3 regions of the Erwinia amylovora genome follow, and region 2 is predicted to be linked to each of the others. Evidence: predicted binding sites of a transcription regulator. Region 2 holds the regulator's gene; each other region holds the start of a gene.
What was found. Region 2 encodes PurR, which represses purine synthesis genes. Its sites were predicted from a motif close to CANGCAAACGTTTGCNTG; they were not measured.
Positions count from the first base shown of each region.

Region 1: the regulator PurR is predicted to act here: its motif matches at 4,826-4,843, upstream of JGC47_RS16915 (nucleobase:cation symporter-2 family protein).
Region 3: the regulator PurR is predicted to act here: its motif matches at 2,065-2,082, upstream of purT (formate-dependent phosphoribosylglycinamide formyltransferase).

Region 1 covers NZ_CP066796.1:3,701,101-3,707,973, forward strand. Annotated here, with positions in the region: gene spoT (bifunctional GTP diphosphokinase/guanosine-3',5'-bis pyrophosphate 3'-pyrophosphohydrolase) at 1-1,786, shown strand, start outside; gene trmH (tRNA (guanosine(18)-2'-O)-methyltransferase TrmH) at 1,881-2,576, shown strand; gene recG (ATP-dependent DNA helicase RecG) at 2,576-4,657, shown strand; gene JGC47_RS16915 (nucleobase:cation symporter-2 family protein) at 4,896-6,284, shown strand; gene JGC47_RS16920 (AsmA family protein) at 6,407-6,873, shown strand, end outside.
Region 2 covers NZ_CP066796.1:1,754,860-1,761,732, forward strand. Annotated here, with positions in the region: gene cfa (cyclopropane fatty acyl phospholipid synthase) at 1-432, opposite strand, end outside; gene punC (purine nucleoside transporter PunC) at 678-1,850, opposite strand; gene punR (DNA-binding transcriptional activator PunR) at 1,962-2,894, shown strand; gene purR (HTH-type transcriptional repressor PurR) at 2,891-3,916, opposite strand; gene JGC47_RS08205 (C40 family peptidase) at 4,319-5,155, opposite strand; gene JGC47_RS08210 (Grx4 family monothiol glutaredoxin) at 5,533-5,871, shown strand; gene rnt (ribonuclease T) at 6,139-6,819, opposite strand.
Region 3 covers NZ_CP066796.1:2,103,065-2,109,937, forward strand. Annotated here, with positions in the region: gene JGC47_RS09790 (S9 family peptidase) at 1-421, opposite strand, end outside; gene JGC47_RS09795 (sugar phosphate isomerase/epimerase family protein) at 836-1,654, shown strand; gene JGC47_RS09800 (YebG family protein) at 1,686-1,985, opposite strand; gene purT (formate-dependent phosphoribosylglycinamide formyltransferase) at 2,124-3,302, shown strand; gene zwf (glucose-6-phosphate dehydrogenase) at 3,584-5,059, opposite strand; gene pyk (pyruvate kinase) at 5,837-6,873, shown strand, end outside.

The sequences.
Region 1 (6,873 bases), 1.9 Mb from region 2:
AGCCCAGGCTGAAAACTTCCGCAAGATGATCATGGCAATGGTGCAGGACATTCGCGTCATTCTGATCAAGCTGGCTGACCGCACGCACAATATGCGTACTCTGGGCGCCCTGCGTCCGGATAAAAAACGCCGTATCGCTCTGGAAACGCTGGAAATTTACAGCCCACTGGCGCACCGTCTGGGTATTCATCACCTGAAAACCGAGCTGGAAGAGCTGGGCTTTGAAGCCCTTTATCCGAACCGCTATCGTGTGATTAAGGAAGTGGTGAAAGCCGCGCGTGGTAACCGTAAAGAGATGATCCAGAAAATTCTCTCAGAAATCGACGGTCGCCTTGAAGAAGCCGGAATTACCCGCCGCGTCAGCGGTCGTGAGAAACATCTTTATTCGATCTACTGCAAAATGCATCTGAAAGAACAGCGATTCCATTCGATTATGGATATTTACGCTTTTCGGGTGATTGTGCGTGATGTTGATACCTGCTACCGCGTGCTTGGCCAAATGCACAACCTGTATAAACCGCGTCCGGGCCGCGTGAAAGACTATATTGCCATTCCCAAAGCCAACGGCTATCAGTCGTTGCATACCTCAATGATCGGTCCACACGGTGTGCCGGTAGAAGTTCAGATCCGTACTGAAGATATGGATCAAATGGCCGAAATGGGGGTGGCTGCGCACTGGGCTTATAAAGAACAGGGTGAAAGCGGGACCACGGCACAAATCCGTGCCCAGCGCTGGTTACAGAGCCTGCTGGAGCTGCAACAGAGCGCCGGCAGTTCGTTTGAATTCATTGAAAGTGTTAAATCCGATCTGTTCCCGGATGAAATTTACGTGTTCACCCCGGAAGGGCGCATCGTCGAACTGCCTGCCGGCGCCACACCGGTGGATTTCGCCTACGCGGTTCATACCGACATTGGCCATGCCTGTGTGGGGGCGCGCGTCGACCGCCAGCCTTACCCGCAGTCACAGGCGCTGACCAGCGGCCAGACGGTGGAGATCATTACCGCCCCGGGTGCCCGCCCGAACGCAGCATGGCTGAACTTCGTCGTCAGTTCGAAAGCTCGCGCCAAGATCCGTCAGCTGCTGAAAAACCTCAAGCGTGATGACTCTGTTAGCCTCGGCCGACGCCTGCTTAACCATGCCCTGGGCGGCAGCCGTAAACTGGCCGAGATCCCGCCGGCCAACGTCCAGCACGAGCTTGAGCGCATGAAGCTGGCATCGCTTGACGACCTGCTGGCTGAAATTGGCCTTGGCAATGCCATGAGCGTGGTGGTGGCAAAAAATCTGCAACAGAATGAGCCAAACGCTCCGGCTACCGGCCCTGCTTCCGCCGGTAGCTCGCGCAGTAAGCTCCCCATTAAGGGTGCTGACGGGGTATTGATCACCTTCGCTAAATGCTGTCGTCCGATCCCCGGTGACCCGATTGTTGCGCACGTCAGCCCCGGCAAAGGCCTGGTGGTGCACCATGAATCCTGTCGCAATATTCGTGGCTATCAGAAAGAGCCAGAGAAATACATGGCGGTCGAGTGGGATAAGGTAACTGAGCAGGAATTTGTTGCCGAAATCAAGGTCGATATGTTTAACCATCAGGGTGCGCTGGCCAATCTGACGGCGGCGATCAACACTGCAGGTTCTAATATTCAGAGCCTGAATACCGAAGAGAAAGATGGTCGTGTTTACTGCGCCTTTATTCGTCTGACCGCACGCGACCGCGTTCATCTGGCTAATATCATGCGTAAAATCCGTGTGATGCCGGACGTGATTAAAGTACACCGTAACCGCAATTAAGGAATAAGGCATGGCCCCCTTGTTCTGGCCCTCCCCGCGATAGCCGGTTGCTTAGTCGCCAACGTCATTATCCATTTTAGGGAGCCTGTTTCGCATGAATGCACAACGTTATGCCCGCATCCGCGCCATGCTTGCCGCCCGTCAGCACGACTTAACGGTCTGCATGGAGCAGGTACACAAGCCTCATAACGTTTCTGCGGTGATCCGTACCGCCGATGCCGTCGGTGTTCACGAGGTTCACGCCATCTGGCCGGGCAGCCGCATGCGCACCATGGTCTCCGCCGCCGCTGGCAGCAACAGCTGGGTGCAGGTTAAAACCCACCGCTCGATTGCCGATGCCGTAACCTGTCTCAAAGGCCATAACATGCAGATTCTGGCGACCCATCTTTCTGATAAAGCGGTCGATTTCCGCGAAATCGACTACACCCGCCCGACCTGTATTCTGATGGGGCAGGAAAAAACCGGCATTACCCGGGAAGCGCTGGACCTCGCCGATCGCGACATTATTATTCCAATGATCGGCATGGTGCAGTCACTGAATGTTTCCGTCGCCTCTGCCCTGATCCTGTATGAAGCCCAGCGCCAGCGGCAGAATGCCGGTATGTATATGCGTGAAGAGAGCACGCTGGAATACAGCGAACAGCAGCGTCTGTTATTCGAAGGCGGCTATCCGGTGCTGGCTCGCGTCGCGAAACATAAAGGGTTGCCCTACCCTGAAATCAACAATTGCGGTGAGGTGGTGGCCGATGCCGAATGGTGGGCGGCCATGCAGTCTAAGGCGCGTAAATAATGCAGGGCCGTCTGCTGGATGCAGTGCCGCTTAACACGTTATCCGGCGTGGGGGCCAGCCAGGCGACAAAGCTGGCAAAACTGGGTTTGGTAACGGTACAGGATCTGCTGCTGCATCTGCCGCTGCGCTACGAAGATCGTACCCAGCTTTACGCGATCAACAACCTGCAGCCGGGCATTTACGCCACGGTTGCAGGAGAAGTGCTGCACTGCGATATCTCATTTGGCCGCCGTCGAATGCTGACCTGCCAGATAACTGACGGCACCGGCACCGTGACTCTGCGCTTTTTTAACTTCAATGCCGGGATGAAAAACAGCCTTGCGGTGGGTCGTCGGGTTACGGCTTACGGCGAGATAAAACGCGGTCAGCGTGGTGCCGAGATCATTCATCCTGAATACAAGGTTCAGGGAGAACATAGCGTCACCGGGTTGCAGGAGACGCTGACGCCGGTCTATTCCACCACTGAAGGCGTACGCCAGGCCACGTTACGCAATCTGACCGATCAGGCATTAACCCTGCTCGATACCTGTGCCATTGCCGAACTGCTGCCGCCGCAGTTAAGAGGGGGATTAATCAGCCTGCCCGATGCCCTGCGCACCCTGCATCGCCCGCCGCCCGATATGGCTCTGGCCGATCTCGACAGCGGAACGCATCCGGCGCAGCGCCGTCTGATTATGGAAGAACTGCTGGCGCATAACCTCAGTATGCTGGCGGTACGCGCCGGCGCCCAACGTTATCACGCATTGCCGATGTCGCCCCGCCATCAGTTAAGCGACCGATTACTTGCCGCGCTGCCTTTCCGCCCTACCGCCGCGCAGCAGAGAGTGGTACGCGAAATTGAAAACGATCTGGCCCATGATTATCCGATGATGCGGCTGGTACAGGGCGATGTGGGTTCAGGTAAAACGCTGGTTGCAGCACTGACGGCGTTAAACGTTATTGCCTGGGGTAAGCAGGTCGCGCTGATGGCTCCGACCGAACTGCTGGCCGAACAGCATGCCAATAATTTCCGCCAATGGTTTGCCCCGCTTGGGCTGGAGGTAGGCTGGCTGGCAGGGAAGCAGAAGGGAAAAGCACGTCTGGCGCAGCAGGAGGCCATCGCCAGCGGCAGGGTATCGATGATTGTCGGCACCCACGCTATTTTCCAGGAGCAGGTACAGTTTAACGGCCTGGCGCTGGTGATTATTGATGAGCAGCACCGTTTTGGCGTCCACCAGCGTCTGGCGCTGTGGGAAAAAGGCGAGGACCAGGGTTTTCATCCTCATCAGCTGATTATGACCGCCACGCCGATCCCACGAACGCTGGCAATGACTGCCTACGCCGACCTTGACACTTCCACCATCGACGAGCTGCCACCGGGACGAACCCCGGTGACCACCGTGGCCATCCCCGATACGCGGCGCGCGGATATCATTACCCGCGTGAAAGATGCCTGCAGCAGTGAAGGCCGCCAGGCTTACTGGGTGTGTACGCTGATCGAAGAATCCGAACTGCTGGAAGCCCAGGCAGCCCAGGCCACGTGGGAAGAGCTGCAGCTGGCACTGCCGGAACTGACTATCGGGCTGGTACACGGCCGCATGAAGCCAGCAGAAAAGCAGGCGGTCATGCAGGCGTTTAAGCAGGGTGAAATCCATCTGCTGATCGCCACCACGGTGATTGAGGTCGGGGTTGATGTGCCGAATGCCAGCCTGATGATTATCGAGAATCCCGAGCGCCTTGGGCTGGCACAGCTGCATCAGCTACGCGGGCGCGTGGGCCGTGGCGCGGTGGCTTCCCACTGCGTGCTGCTGTACAAGTCACCATTGAGTAAAACGGCACAGAAGCGTTTGCAGGTGCTGCGCGACAGCAACGACGGCTTTATGATTGCCCAGTGTGACCTGGAAATCCGTGGCCCTGGTGAACTGCTGGGCACACGTCAAACCGGCAATGCCGAATTCCGGGTGGCCGACCTGCTGCGCGACCAGGCGCTAATCCCGGAAGTTCAGCGCGTGGCGCGCCATATCCACCAGCACTATCCCGAACAGGCCGTGGCGCTGATTGAACGCTGGCTGCCGGAAACCGAGCGATATACCAATGCGTAATTCGCATCGTCACTCACTCATCCCTCGCCTTGCGATATCCGCCGCCTGAGTCGGCGGCGGGATGTCGCCTGCCTGTTCGTTAAACCCCTTTGCCGGATATCGTCAGCCGAGCCTGGTGCCAACGTCTGAGCTGGCCTTAGGTACCGGCCGCCCAATGTAAGTTGGCAAGTAGCAAACGATTGCTTTTGCGCTGAAGAAGATTAAAATCGCCTCTTTATTGCCGTTGGGAAGCCTGTTAATGACCGTTAAAACCCGGGATGCCGCCGCCGCACCGCACATTGTCACTGCGGGTAAAAGCGAGCTGATTTATCGCCTTGAAGACCGCCCACCGCTGCCACAAACCCTGTTTGCCGCCTGTCAGCATCTGCTGGCGATGTTTGTCGCCGTGATCACACCCGCGCTTCTTATCTGTCAGGCGCTTGGGTTGCCGGCACAGGATACGCAGCACATCATCAGCATGTCACTGTTTGCCTCCGGCGTGGCGTCGATCCTGCAGATTAAAACCTGGGGGCCGGTGGGTTCGGGGTTGCTGTCGATCCAGGGCACCAGTTTTAACTTTGTCACGCCGCTGATTATGGGCGGCCTGGCGTTAAAAAATGGCGGAGCCGACGTACCCACCATGATGGCCGCGCTGTTCGGCACGCTAATGCTGGCCTCGTGTACCGAGATGGCGCTGTCCCGGGTGCTGCACCTCGCCCGACGTGTTATTACGCCACTGGTTTCCGGTATTGTGGTGATGATCATCGGCCTGTCGCTGATTCAGGTTGGACTGACCTCCATCGGCGGTGGCTTTGCCGCGATCGGCGATCACACGTTCGGCGCACCGAAAAACCTGCTGCTGGCGGGGGCAGTGATGGCGGTGATTATTATACTCAACCGCCAGCGTAACCCGTATCTGCGCGTCGCCTCGTTGGTGATTGCGATGGCGGTGGGTTATCTGCTGGCCTGGGCGATGGGGATGCTGCCGGAAAATACCGCACCATCTAACGGTGCATTAATTACTATCCCAACACCGTTTTATTACGGACTGGGCATCGACTGGAATCTGTTGATCCCGCTGATGCTGGTGTTTATGGTGACCTCGCTGGAAACCATTGGCGATATTACCGCCACCTCTGACGTTTCCGAACAGCCGGTCAGCGGCCCGCTGTATATGAAGCGGCTGAAAGGCGGCGTGCTGGCTAACGGCCTCAACTCCTGCGTCTCCGCACTGTTTAATACCTTCCCTAACTCCTGTTTCGGCCAGAATAACGGCGTTATTCAGCTGACCGGCGTTGCCAGCCGCTACGTGGGTTTTGTTGTCGCGCTAATGTTGATTGCGCTGGGGCTGTTCCCGGCGGTGAGCGGCTTTGTGCAGCATATTCCTCAACCGGTACTCGGCGGAGCCACCATCGTGATGTTTGGTACTATTGCCGCTTCAGGGGTGCGCATCGTCTCGCGGGAGCCGCTGGATCGTCGGGCTGTCATGATCATCGCGCTGTCACTGGCTGTCGGCCTTGGTGTTTCCCAGCAGCCGCTGATTTTGCAATTTGCACCGGACTGGCTGAAAACGCTGCTCTCTTCCGGCATCGCCGCCGGCGGCATCACCGCCATTATCCTGAATCTGGTGTTTCCCACAGAAAAATAAGCATATTCCTGGGATAAATGACGCGCGGGCGGATAATTTTCGCCCGCTCATCGTTGCAGGTTGAGATACCGCGATAAATCGGGCATAACAAGCCATTACCAAAATTCATAGGGATGGATACGATGAAGTTTTTCGGCAATGTTTTGCTCACGCTGTTACTGCTACTGTTGCTGGTGGCCCTGGGCCTTTATCTGCTGCTGCAAACCCATTGGGGAGCAGGATGGATCAGCCGCCAGATCGGGGAAAACAGCGACTATTCGCTGTCGTTCAGTAAAGTGGAGCATCATTTTTCCAATCCCAGTCATCTGATCCTTAACGACGTCTCCTTTGCCCGCAAAGGTCAACCTGCCTCACTGGTTGCGCAACACGTAGACCTCGGGTTGGGGCTGATACAGTTCAGTCATCCGCTGCACTTTGCCAGTATCCAGCTCGACAGAGGTACGCTGGATCTCACTACCCACAGCGCGCCGGTGTCTTTACAGGCCGATCGGCTTCAGCTTAGCCAGATGGCGTTGAACCGCAATCTGGCCAGCTGGCCGTTACAGGCGCAACGTGTCGACGGCGGTATTACACCGTGGCAACCTGAAAA
Region 2 (6,873 bases):
TCGTTTCCAGTAACCACAGGAATACTGCATGTAAGGATCCAGCATTGCGGTGAAGAGGTCGTTACCCAAGTCATAATGTTCTTTACCCACCATCCAGGCACGTTTGCGGGACTGTAAATTGGTTAAACGTGAAGCGGCGATACGCAATGTATCTTTAAAATGACGGGGAAGCTGTTGGTCAAGGTGCGCGTTGAGCACGCGCTGAAAAAAAATATCCAGGCGTTCGCACTCCCACCAGCCATCCATATAGCTTTCGCCCAGCCCTAACGAACCCTCCTGCAGCACTCTCTTAAAGAAGTTGGGGTTATTCACCTGAATGTCTGAGGAGCGGGATCCGTTAACTTCAATATTGGCCTTACTTAATATTTCCTGGGCGATTCGGTACCACAGATTATTCCCCAGGCTTTCATCTTCAATACACGATGAACTCATAGCTTCTCCATCATCCTGTGCGATTGATACCTGAGAAAAAGAATAGTCAATTTTCGCAGATCTGTTAGGAGCCATAAGGCAAATATCACGGCCTGTAACCCATGCAGAAGAGAATCAGTCGAACTTCAGAAGCCAGCCATGAGGCCGTGCGCTGCGGCCATCGGGAAGATTCAAGGGGGCATAATCTAGTGGATTTCTGTTAGCCTGCTAAATTTGGCCGGTTGATTTCAGCGGTGATTTTCCGCTCACAGCATGAGATGACGCTCCGCCATGCGCTGCACAACATAACCCAATGCTGCGATTAAAATGGTGGTCAGCATCACCAGCACGGTGGTATCCAGAACCGTATCAATCAATGATGATACGACCATGCTGGCGAGAAAGCACAGGCCAAGCTGCAACATATTTTGCAAGGCGGCCGCTTTACCGCTGGCATGAGGGAAGGGCAGCAGGGCGCTGGACACAACGATAGGGTAGATTGCTCCATTCGCCATCGCCATGCCGCAGAACGGCAGCAAAAGAGCCCAGAGCGCAGGCTGGGAATATTGCACAATTAGCCAGAGTGCAACAATGCTCAGACTGTAGAACATCAGCAGCGAGGGGAGGATTTTGCGTCCGTTAAATCGATTTAAAAGCGCACGACAGCTAAAGCCACCGATCAAAAAAGCGACCGTTTGCGGCACGTAACTCAGGCCAATATCGGCAGGTGAAAGACCCAGATTACCTAAAATAAACGGTGAACCGGTAAGCCACGCAAAGAAGCTGGCAGAGCAGGCTGCATAGATAGCGACGTTGCCGCTGTATACGGGTGATTTAAGCAGGGAAACGAAGCCGGGAGCGGCGATGTCAGGCGCGCTTTTATCATGCCTTGGTTGTGATGGCAGTCGCAAGGTTGGCACCATCAGCAGCAAAGTAATTAGTAACAGCGTGACGAAGATGGACTGCCATGGAAAATGAGCTAACAGCCAGGCTCCGACCAGTGGCGCCATGGCCGGTGAGAGCGCGACCAGCGGCATAATAGTGGCAAATACACGGTTGGCTCGTGCAGCGCTGTAGCGGTCAACCACCAGAGCTTGCCAGCTGACGGCCGCAGCACAGACGCCGACAGCCTGCACAAATCGCCATGCCAGCAGCGAAGCTGCTGAATTAACCCAAAGCATGGCGGCACAGCCGACAGCAAACAGACTCAGGCCCATCAACAGTACCGGCTTGCGCCCGATGCGGTCTGAAAGAGGTCCCCATACCAGTTGCGCGCAGGCAAATCCGGCAAGGAAAATACTCAGGCTGGCGCTGACAGCGCCAGCCTGAGTATTCAGATCTTGCTGCATCACACCAAATGCAGGCAGGTACATATCGGTAGCAAGGAAACCCAGCATGCTTAGCAGCGCCAGGTAAATCATAAAAACTGCAGAATACATGTTAATTAACTCTTATCAGCCCGTTTTAAGCTTGCGCAGTGTAATCGCGTGCAGGACAGTCTGTGAAACGCTAATATTCGTTGATTGGAATGAATTTTTTTGAAGGCAAATATGTGGTCAGAACATTCACTGGAAGTTATTGATGCCGTGGCCCGGACCGGAAGCTTCACCGCCGCTGCCGCAGAGCTGCACCGCGTCCCTTCTGCAATAAGCTATACGGTGCGTCAGCTTGAGGAATGGCTGGCCGTAAATCTGTTTGAAAGGCGGCATCGTGATGTGGTGCTGACCGACGCCGGACGGGTATTCAGCGAGGAAGGCAGGATTGTCATCAAAAAAATGCTAGCCACGCGCCGCCGCTGTCAACAGGTGGCAAACGGCTGGCGCGGGCAGCTCAATATCGCCGTCGATCGCATTGTACGCCCGTCGCGAACGCGGCAGCTGGTGGTGGATTTTTACCGCCACTTTCCTGACATGGAGCTGCATATCATGCCAGAAGTGTTTAACGGCGTTTGGGACGCGCTGGCAGACGGGCGGGTGGATGTGGCGATAGGTGCCACGCAGGCGATCCCGGTTGGCGGGCGTTTCGCTTTCCGTGATATGGGGAGCCTTAACTGGCGCTGCGTGGTTAATGCACAACACCCGTTAGTCAGTCGGCCCGGGCCACTGACTGAAGAGTGGATACGCGAGTGGCCTTCGTTGGTGCTGGAAGATACTTCACGCGCGTTACCCAAGCGCACGACATGGACGCTGGATAATCAGCGGCGGCTGGTCGTACCTGACTGGGAAAGCGCTTTTGATTGCTTGCGCGCGGGTTTATGCGTTGGCATGGTGCCGGGCCATTTCGCCCAGCCGTTGCTGCAGCGGAATGAACTGCGTGAGCTGGCGCTTAGCTCGCATTTTCCTGACAGCCCGTGCTGTCTGAGCTGGTCGGAACAAAGCGCCTCACCGGCGCTGAGCTGGCTGCTGGAATATCTTGGCAGCACGGAAACCCTGAGGGCCGAATGGCTTAGCGAGCAGCAGGACCCGGCACCGCTGCGTGATTAACGGCGGTAGTCCCGGTAAGGTCCATCCGCCACCGAACGTCGTTCGATCAGAGAAGGATAGACCTCAATGGTCTGCGACTCTTCACGTTTGCTGGTAATGCGATCAATTAACATATCAAATGCGGTTTCACCGAGGCGCTCTTTCGGTTGATGTACCGTGGTCAACGCCGGAGTAAAGTAACGGGCATTGCGCACGTTATCATAACCAATCACCGAGATGTCTTGCGGTACGCGCAGTCCCATTTCATCTGCTGCACAGATTGCGCCCATCGCCATAATGTCACCCCCGCAGAATACGGCAGTCGGACGCTGTTTCTGCGACAGGATCTGTTGCATGGCGAGATAACCGGATTCAGGTTCAAAATCACCCTGTACCAGCCACTCATCGCGCAGTGTGATCCCGGCCTCGCTCAGAGCTTTCACAAAGCCCGCATGGCGCCCGCCCCCGGTGTTGCGCTCCAACTGACCCGGGATGGCACCAATATCGCGGTGCCCGCGTTCAATCAGATAACGCCCCGCCAGATAGCCGCCATCAAAAGCGTTATCCAGTACCGTGTCGGTGAAGTCACCGCGCGACTTGCCCCAATCCATGACTACCATCGGGATATTGCGGTTATCTTCTAACATCGCAATCAGCGCGTCCGGGTATTCAGAGCACATCACCAGCAGCCCGTCGACACGTTTTTGCGCCATCATCGACAGGTAAGCCTGCTGCTTTTGTATGTTGTTATGAGCATTGCCCAGGATCAGGGTATAGCCTTGAGCAAAGCAGCGGCGCTCCACCGCCTCGATGATTTCAGCAAAATAAGGTGCTTCGCTTGAGGTTGCCAGCAGGCCAATGGTTTTGGTGTGGTTTACCTTCAGGCTACGAGCTACGGCGCTTGGAGAATAATGCAACTCTTTGATAGCTACCCAAACCGCTTCTCGCGTTTCTTCGGCGACAAAGCGTGTTTTGTTTATGACGTGCGACACGGTGGTGGTGGAAACACCCGCGCGCTTTGCCACATCCTTAATCGTTGCCATGAAAATCGTACTCCTGGTGTTATCAGTAACCTGCTGATAACTGGTTTGTTAATCGTTTGCCTTTACGCAAGCTTTTCCCGATTGGCCAGAATTATTGGGGGCTGTCTCAAAAGGTCGGGAAGGGGTCTTGCTTGTCCGTAAAAGGACGTGCAGTGCTGGCTTAGCCAGATTTTGGCGCCGTTGCGCAACGCAAAGCAGGAATTCTAACAAGGCTTAGCAAAGAAAACGAGATTTTTACCGTTAACGATAACAATAAATCCAGGCTGTTAAGGCAAAGTGCGGCAGGGACGAGAGTAAATAACTCACCGAAATTTAGGACTATTAGCCACGGCGGGTCAAACCATCAGGAGCCAGCAAAGAATTTTGTCTGACGGCGCGGCAGTTAATACCTTCAGCTAACCGTTAACGAACCGTCTTCGGAGTCATCACGCGGCGAGCGCCTACGTAATGTTCTTGCCAGAAATCATCACCCAACGCGCTAACCTGAATGTCTTTACCCGTTCGAGGTGACTGAATGAATTTACCGCCGCCGAGATAGACACCTACATGATCGGCACTACCTCTGCCGTTAATACGGAAGAATACCAGATCGCCTTTCTCAAGCCGGTCACGCCTGATCGGCGCGGCATCACGCAGGTGATACATCTCATTAGCGGTGCGAGGAATTTTGAATTTCACCAGATCTTTATAGGCATACCAGACAAGGCCACTACAGTCGAACCCGGTTTTAGGCGAGCTGCCACCCCACAGGTAAGGTTTGCCCAACTGACCCATCAGTTTACTCACTGCGGTTTCACGCGCTCTCTGATAACGAATGCGATGGGCATTACTGAGCTTCAGTGGGGCCGTCAGAACCGCCTTGCGATCTGCACGCTGGCTGCCATAACGTTTTTTTACGGTCTTTTTGATGCCGGACTGGTGGCTTAACGGCTTTTGCGCCGCGTTTATTTTTTTCGTTGGACGCTTAACAACGGTGGCCTTCTTTTTTAACTTTTGTTTTTGCAGCGGGCTAAGCTGTGCCAGTTCTGCGGGTTGTTTGGTTTTTTTTACCGGGGGTTCTTTATGTTTTTTGGTCGGGGAAGCTTTTACCGGACGTCGTTTGCGTCGTTCATCTTCACGTGCGATGCTCCGGTCAGCCTTGTGCCGATCGGCATTAACAGGCGCCTGTGGCGATGCGTGCGCCATATTGAAAAATAGTTGAGCAATGGCCAGCATGAAAAGCGTAATGAATGAACGCATCGTTTCCATTAACAATCTGTGCATTGCGGCAGGCAGCAACGCGAAGGTAAATAGTGAATTCTGCGCGCAGGCAGAAGGATATTTGGATTCTAAACTAACTCGAGACCAAAGGGTAAGGTCTTTTTTGTTACAATAATACAATCGGGATGTATAGATTAACAAATATAATCAGTTCATTAATTCAGTGCTTTACCTCAACTGTGTTTCAACGGATGCAGCAAAGCTCATGAGAAAATGTTATTTTGTTATCATCTTCTGACCGCAAAGCGGGTTAAAACCCAGATGTACTGAAATTGTCGTTTTAACGTCAGGTCAGAATAGCTACAATATTGGCTGGCTACAGCTATACACGAAGTATCGTATTGAGGAAGGCATTTATGAGTACTGTAGAAAAAATTCAGCGCCAGATCGCAGAAAACCCAATCCTGTTATATATGAAAGGCTCGCCGAAGCTGCCGAGCTGCGGTTTTTCTGCCCAGGCCGTACAGGCGCTTTCTGCCTGTGGCGAGCGTTTTGCGTATGTGGACATTCTGCAAAACCCGGACATTCGTGCTGAAATGCCAAAATTTGCTAACTGGCCAACGTTCCCGCAGCTGTGGGTTGACGGCGAGCTGGTCGGCGGTTGCGATATCATCATTGAAATGTATCAGCGTGGTGAACTGCAGCAGTTGATCAAAGAAACCGCCCAGAAATACCCAACTGACGCCGCAGAATGATGGCCGTGGCTGGCGTCTGAACTGCCGTTTTGCCACTGCAAGCCAGTCGGTGATAGTTGCTGACTGGCAAATCACTTCGGCGTTCTGTCATGCTACCGGCTCGATCGCTAATCCGGAGCAATCGGCCCCCTGATGGCCTGATATACACAGCGTCAACAATTTCAGCTCAACGCGCGGGAATGGCTTTGACCATGCGATTAGCTGTTGCTAAAGGCCCGTTAAATCTGGGTTACCGTCCCTGAACCGACCCACGTTAAATCCCCAGGGCTATTCGCACCCTGATGCGTTGCCGGTGCTGCTTTCTGCGGCAGCGGGCAATGGCCATCCGCCAAGACGCTTCCAGCGGTTAACCAATTCACAGAACAGATCCGCCGTTTGCAGTGTATCGTACAAGGCCGAATGTGCCTGAGCGCTGTCGAATGACATTCCTGCTGCGTTACAGGCTTTTGCCAACACGGTCTGCCCCAGTACCAGCCCGCTAAGTGCAGCGGTATCAAAGGTTACGAAGGGATGGAAAGGGTTGCGTTTCAGACTGGCACGTTCTGCGGCAGCATTCATAAAGTTGAGATCGAACGTGGCATTATGTGCCACCATAACCGCCCGGTTACAGCCGCTGTCCTTAATGCCTTTACGCACTAATTTGAAAATAGCGTGAAGCGCTTCGTATTCACTGACCGCTGCGCGCAGAGGATTAGCAGGATCAATGCCATTGAATGCCAGTGCTTCAGCAAGCAGAACCGAACCGGGAAAAGGCTCGACGTTGAAGTGAAGCGTTTCATCTTTTTCCAGCCAGCCGTCACTATCCATTTTCAACGTTACTGCCGCAATCTCCAGCAGGGCATTCGTTTTGGCATCAAAACCCGCGGTTTCGACATCAATCACCACTGGATAAAAACCGCGAAAACGGCTGTTCAGGGTATTCAGTTCATTTGATTCAGACATCGGCATCTCGTTGGCGAAAAAAGACAGCGCGCATTATGGCAAATTTTGCAGGGGGATGCA
Region 3 (6,873 bases), 350 kb from region 2:
TCTGATTATCCGGGCTAATGGCCACGCCACCGAGAGTATAAAACTCGCTGTCTGCGGCTCGCTGATTTCCGTCCAGCAGCGTTTCCCAGACTTCCGGCGTGACGGTGTCGGCTGGCTGACGGGTATAAAGGGTATATTCGTTGCCCTCCTCATAGCGGCTTTGATAGCGGTAGCCGCTTTTGACATAGGGCACGGAATGGTCACGGGCAGGTATACGCTCAACGATCTCCGTTAGCAATTGCGCCTGAAGGGCCTGCTGCGGCTTCAGCTGCTGCAGGCAAAAGTCGTTTTCGGCGTTAAGGTGCGCCAGTACCTGCTGATCTTCACGCCGATCGTCACGCAGCCAGGCGTAATTGTCGGTGCGCGTATCACCATGCAAGGTCATAACATGGGGTATTTGCTTTGCTTTTGGTGGTGTCATGGTTCGTTCGCAATGTCAGTTTCGGTAGGTAAGGTTGACACCCGAGTGACAGATTGCCAAGAAAAGATGATGGGGCAGCGTTATCCCAGAGGACATTCAGCAGCTGGAACCAGCGTTATTGCCTGTCCCGCCGTCAGACAGCCAGCCTGTGATTTCATTGCGGATATCGTGCTTAATTGATCCACGCACGTCCTGAGGGATCGCCAATGCCTCGCCTGGCGCTTGCAGATCGCTGCGCACTTTGAACGGTTGAGATGAATCACCGGGATTTCTGGCAGCAACGTAAGGAGATGTCAAAGAGTGCAGAGGCTTAGCATTTCACCTGACGCGCACAAATTGTTTAAAAGTAGGGTTTGCGCCAGCCGTTATTGACTTCTACCATGAAAGCAGCAAGAAAATAAGGAAATGGCAGCGATGCTTTCAGGCAACCCATTATTTATCAACACTATTTTGCTGGGTGGCAGTAGCGAAGAGAAGCTTCGCGCAGCCTCTGCGGCGGGTTTTCAGCAGGTGGAATTATGGCAGCAGGATGTGGCAGCAGCACCGGCGGGCGCTGGGGGCCTGGCCGATCTTTGCTCACGTCTGGCGTTATCACTAACGGATTACCAGGTGCTGATGGACTTCGATGGCGCACCGGATGCGATGCGCCATCACAAGCGCGACGAAGCGCTGGAGATGATATCAACCGCACAACGATTGGGAGCGACTACGCTACTGGTCCCTGCTTCGACCGATCCCGAATGTTGCCAACAACGCACAGAAGAGGATTTACGCTGGCTGGTACAGCAGGCGGCACACCACAATCTGCGCGTGGCGTATGAAGCGATGGCGTGGAGCCAGCACATTAACAACATCGCCGCAGCATGGCAGCTGGTGAAGCGTATTGATGCACCCAATCTGGGCCTGGTGGTCGACGCATTCCATATCTTTGTTCTGCAAAGAACGCTGGCAGATCTTGAGGGCATCCCGGCCGACAAGATATTCCTGGTACAATTGTCGGATCTGAATACCCGGCCGGATGCGCAACGGTTGAAGGAAGTTGCCCGTCATGACCGCCTGCTGCCGGGCGAAGGTCACTTCCCTTTGCGGGCGCTGTTACAGCACCTGCAACACATTGAATACCGGGGGCCAATAGGACTTGAAGTCTTCAACGATCGGCTGCATCAGGCGGATGCAGACATAACCGCAAAAGCTGCAATGGCCGCGTTATGCCAGCTGATATCATCCGCTTAACAGCAAGGCTATATGACCATCAATTGCGCACTCAACCCGCTACCGCCCGCAGCGTGCTTTCATTGTCATCATCGCTTTTATTGGCGGCGTTTTCATCAGGCAGCCTGCCGGTACGCAAAATTTGCTGCAGCACGTCTTTGTTTTCCGCCATAAAAAGCCCCAGCGATTCGTTTTGCTGCTCCTGCATACCCAGCGGGCTGGCCGCCAGCCAGTCAGAGAACACTTCCGCCATATCGAGCATTTTGTCGTAGGCATCCGCCTCTTTTTTGCTGGCAAATGTCATCTTTTCTTCACCTTTTCTGACAACGACATATTTAATTTCAACAGCCATGATCTCGCCTTGTTTAACTGTGTTTTTATACAGTATATCAGCATTGCTTTTTTGCCTCAAGTGCCGAATGACGGATGAACACGCAAACGTTTTCGTTTATACTACGGCGGCTTTTTTTTATCTAATCAGGTGGCGATGATGACAACTCTTGGAACCGCTCTGCGCCCGAATGCGACGCGCGTAATGCTGTTAGGATCGGGTGAACTGGGCAAAGAAGTGGCGCTGGAATGTCAGCGTTTGGGCGTGGAAACGATCGCGGTAGATCGCTACGCGGATGCCCCTGCTATGCAGGTTGCCCACCGCAGTTATGTGATCAATATGCTGGATGGCGCAGCCCTGGCAGCGCTGATTGAAAAAGAGCAGCCGGATTTTGTGGTGCCGGAAATTGAAGCTATCGCCACGGACAGGCTGGTCGAACTGGAAAAACAGGGCCAGAAGGTGGTTCCCAGCGCCCGTGCAGCCCGGTTAACCATGGATCGCGAGGGCATACGCCGCCTCGCCGCTGAAGAGTTGCAGCTTCCCACTTCTGCCTATCGCTTCGCCGATAGCTATGATGCATTCTGTGCCGCAGCTGAAGCTATCGGCTTGCCATGCATCATTAAGCCGGTGATGAGCTCTTCCGGCAAAGGCCAGAGCGTTGTCCGGGACGCCGCACAGCTGGCTACCGCCTGGGATTATGCTCAGCAGGGTGGCCGTGCGGGTGCCGGGCGCGTGATTGTTGAAGGCGTGGTGAAATTCGATTTTGAAATCACCCTGCTGACCATCAGTGCGGTGGACGGTATTCATTTCTGCGCGCCCATCGGTCATCGCCAGGAGGATGGCGACTATCGTGAGTCGTGGCAGCCACAGCAGATGAGCCAGCTGGCCCTGCAGCGCGCCCGGCAGATAGCCGAAAAGGTGGTGGCTGCCCTCGGTGGTTATGGCCTTTTTGGCGTCGAGCTGTTTGTCTGTGGTGATGACGTGGTGTTCAGTGAGGTGTCACCGCGCCCGCACGACACCGGCATGGTCACGTTAATCTCACAGGATGTTTCTGAGTTCGCACTGCACGTCCGCGCTTTCCTCGGTCTGCCGGTGGGTGCAATACGTCAATACGGCCCGGCGGCGTCGGCGGTTATCCTGCCGGAGCTACACAGTGATAACGTGCAGTTTGCCAACCTTTCTGCCGCTGTCGGCGCGGGTCTGCAGGTTCGTCTGTTTGGCAAGCCGGAAATCCAGGGTAAACGCCGTTTAGGCGTGGTGCTGGCAACCGGAAGTGATATTGAGGATGCGCTACAACGCGCCACAACGGCTGTCGCCCGCGTGAACGTCAGCGGCTGATTCTGCCCTGCACTATCTGGGGTGAATCAAATTTTCGCCCCCGATACCGCCTGTTCCCGCTGTTCGACAACAATGGCCGGTATCATCGTGCCAATGGTCAAATCCGTTCGCCGCGTGTTTTGCCGCTATTGATGCAGCCTTCTCCGCATCGCCTGTCCGCCAGGCGATCGTCGCCGGCGCGGGTGTTGTACAAGGAGAATCGAAGCGCCGGCTTATTGTGCATAACCGTTATTCTGATTGAAAAAAAACCCGCCGAAGCGGGCTGCAATATTCAGGTCAAATTACTCAAATTCATTCCATGAGCGGCCATCACGGGTGATCATCGCTACCGAAGCCACCGGGCCCCAGGTACCTGCCTGGTAAGGCTTGGGCGCTTCTTTATCTGCAGCCCAGGCGTCCATGATAGAGTCGACCCACTTCCACGCCTCCTCGACTTCATCACGACGAACAAACAGCGCCTGGATGCCGCGCATCGTTTCCAGCAGCAGGCGCTCGTAGGCATCAGCCAGATGAGACTGATTAAAGGTCTCTGAGAAGCTTAAATCCAGTTTGGTGGTTTGCAGGTTGTGTTTATGATCCAGGCCGGGCACTTTGTTAAGGATCTGGATATCGACACCTTCATCCGGCTGCAGGCGAATGGTCAGTTTGTTTTGCGGCAGTTCCTGCCAGCTGTCTTTGAACAGGTTCAGCGCCGGATTTTTAAAGTAAACAACAACTTCCGAACACTTGGTCGGCAACCGTTTTCCGGTGCGCAGATAGAACGGTACGCCAGCCCAGCGCCAGTCGTCGATATCAACCCGGATAGAAACGAAGGTTTCCGTATTGCTGGACTTGTTTGCGCCCTCTTCTTCCAGATAGCCGGGGACTTTTTTCCCCTGCACAAAACCGGAAGTGTACTGACCGCGCACGGTTTTTTCACGCACATTGGTATGGTCAATGCGGCGCAGTGAGCGCAGTACCTTGACTTTCTCATCACGAATACGGTCAGCAGACAGGTCTGCCGGCGGTGACATTGCGATCATGGTTAACACCTGCAGAAGGTGGTTCTGGATCATGTCGCGCATCTGACCGGCTTTATCGAAGTAGCCCCAACGCCCTTCGATCCCCACCTCTTCCGCCACGGTTATCTGCACATGGTCGATGGTGCGATTGTCCCAGTTTGCGGCAAACAGTGAGTTAGCAAAGCGCAGTGCCAGCAGGTTAAGCACGGTCTCTTTGCCGAGATAATGGTCAATGCGGAAGACCTGGCTCTCTTCGAAGTACTCACCTACCTGATTGTTGATTTCCTGCGAGGTAACGAGCGACGTGCCCAGCGGTTTTTCCATTACCACGCGTGCGGGTTTGGCATTGAGTTTAGCTTCGCCCAGCCCCTGACAAATGGCACCGAAGGTGCTTGGCGGCATGGCAAAATAGTTGATGGTGACGCGTTTTTTCTGGTCGAGCATTTTGCCAAGGCGAGGGAAATGACTGCTGTCAGTCACGTCCAGATTACAAAAATCAAGTCGGCTGCTGAGTTTATCCCACAGCGCCTCGTCAATTTTTTCCTTCATAAAGGTTTCCAGCGCTTCACGCACTACCTTGGTATAAGCTGCTTTATCCCATTCCGCGCGCCCCACGCCAATGATGCGTGACTCTTCATGAATCTGACCGGCTTTTTCTAACTGATACAGTGAGGGCAGCAGTTTTCGGCGTGCAAGGTCGCCTTTGGCACCGAAAATAACCAGATCGCATGCCTGGGCTGTTTGTGTAACCGCCATTTCATTCTCCTCGTTGCAGGATTAGCCAGTCCCGTAGATCCCGATCCAGGACAGGCTCTTAGTGTCATGTTTTAACTGTACAATGTACTGCTTTTGCCCGGTCCACGTAAACCGGTGACGCAGGTCTGGCACAATGTATTCAATCAATGCTTAATTTAGTGGCAAACCGCAGCGGGTTGCCGGCCATATATGTCTGAATTCTCACTATCGCCGTTTGCCGGAAGACCTGTTGAAACAGCAGCCCGGCTCATTCGTTAGTAAAAAGGAGTCCAACGCAGAGGTGCCGCTGCTTTAAAGCCTTAAGGTCACCGTCTATTCTCTACAAAATGACATTGATTTCTCCTTTGATTGAAATCGTCAAAATGTATAGGGCATTAACGCTATGAATAGTAATCTAAAATGAACTCTTTACGGTGCAAATTAACACGAAGCTTGCCCGGACTTACCGAAATCCTGCCCGTATAGCCGGTCATTTCCGTCAATAAAGTCCTGTCCCGGCAGCGGCTAACGCGCGGCGAACCCTCGCCGCCGGACATGTTTTCAGGCTGACGAACATGTTCAAGACCCGTCAGTGTTTAAGCTCAATGTTAACTATTGAGTTTGTTACTTTAGGTGATACCTTATGTGTGCATGTGCTTAAAAAATCTCATGGCTCTTTTTGTCTTATCGCGGGTCAGAATCCCTGGAGGATGTTGAAACCACAGTACAGGCAGTTATGAACCTCTGCACATATTAATTCACAGGGACAGACTCACTATTCACTTCAGGTCGTGTACAATGAATAATCAATCATCTTCACTTCTACATCCTAAGTACCCTTCTCGCCGTCTCAGAAGAACCAAGATTGTGACTACACTTGGCCCCGCTACCGATCGTGACAACAATCTGGAGAAAATCATTGCCGCGGGTGCCAATGTGGTGCGACTGAACTTCTCACACGGCACCGCCCAGGATCACCAGATGCGGGCAAACAACGTGCGCGAAATCGCGGCAAAACTTGGGCGGCACGTCGCCATTCTCGGCGACCTCCAGGGACCGAAAATCCGCGTTTCAACTTTCAAAGAAGGGAAAGTCTTCCTCAACCCAGGCGAGCGCTTTCTGCTGGATGCCAGCCTGGGTAAAAGCGAAGGCAACAAAGAAAGAGTAGGTATTGATTATAAAGGCCTGCCCGCGGATGTGGTACCGGGCGATATCCTGCTGCTTGACGACGGGCGTGTGCAGCTAAAAGTGCTGGAAGTGAAAGGCATGAAGGTGTTCACTGAAGTGACCGTCGGCGGCCCGCTGTCGAATAATAAAGGGATTAACAAGCTCGGCGGCGGTCTGTCGGCCGAAGCGCTGACGGAAAAAGACAAGGCGGATATTCTCGTCGCCGCGCAGATCGGCGTTGACTATCTTGCCGTATCGTTCCCGCGTTGCGGTGAAGACCTGAATTATGCCCGCCGCCTGGCGCGTGAGGCAGGATGTGAAGCCAAAATTGTCTCCAAAGTCGAACGTGCTGAAGCGGTTGCCAGCCAGGAAGCAATGGATGACATTATTCTCGCCTCCGACGTGGTAATGGTTGCGAGGGGTGACTTGGGTGTGGAAATTGGCGACCCTGAGCTGGTTGGCATCCAGAAAGCATTGATCCGCCGCGCTCGCCAGCTGAATCGCGCTGTCATCACCGCAACTCAGATGATGGAATCAATGATAACCAACCCGATGCCCACGCGAGCTGAAGTCATGGACGTTGCCAACGCCGTACTGGATGGGACCGATGCGGTGATGTTGTCTGCAGAGACCGCCGCCGGACAGTACCCGGCAGAAACCGTCTCCGC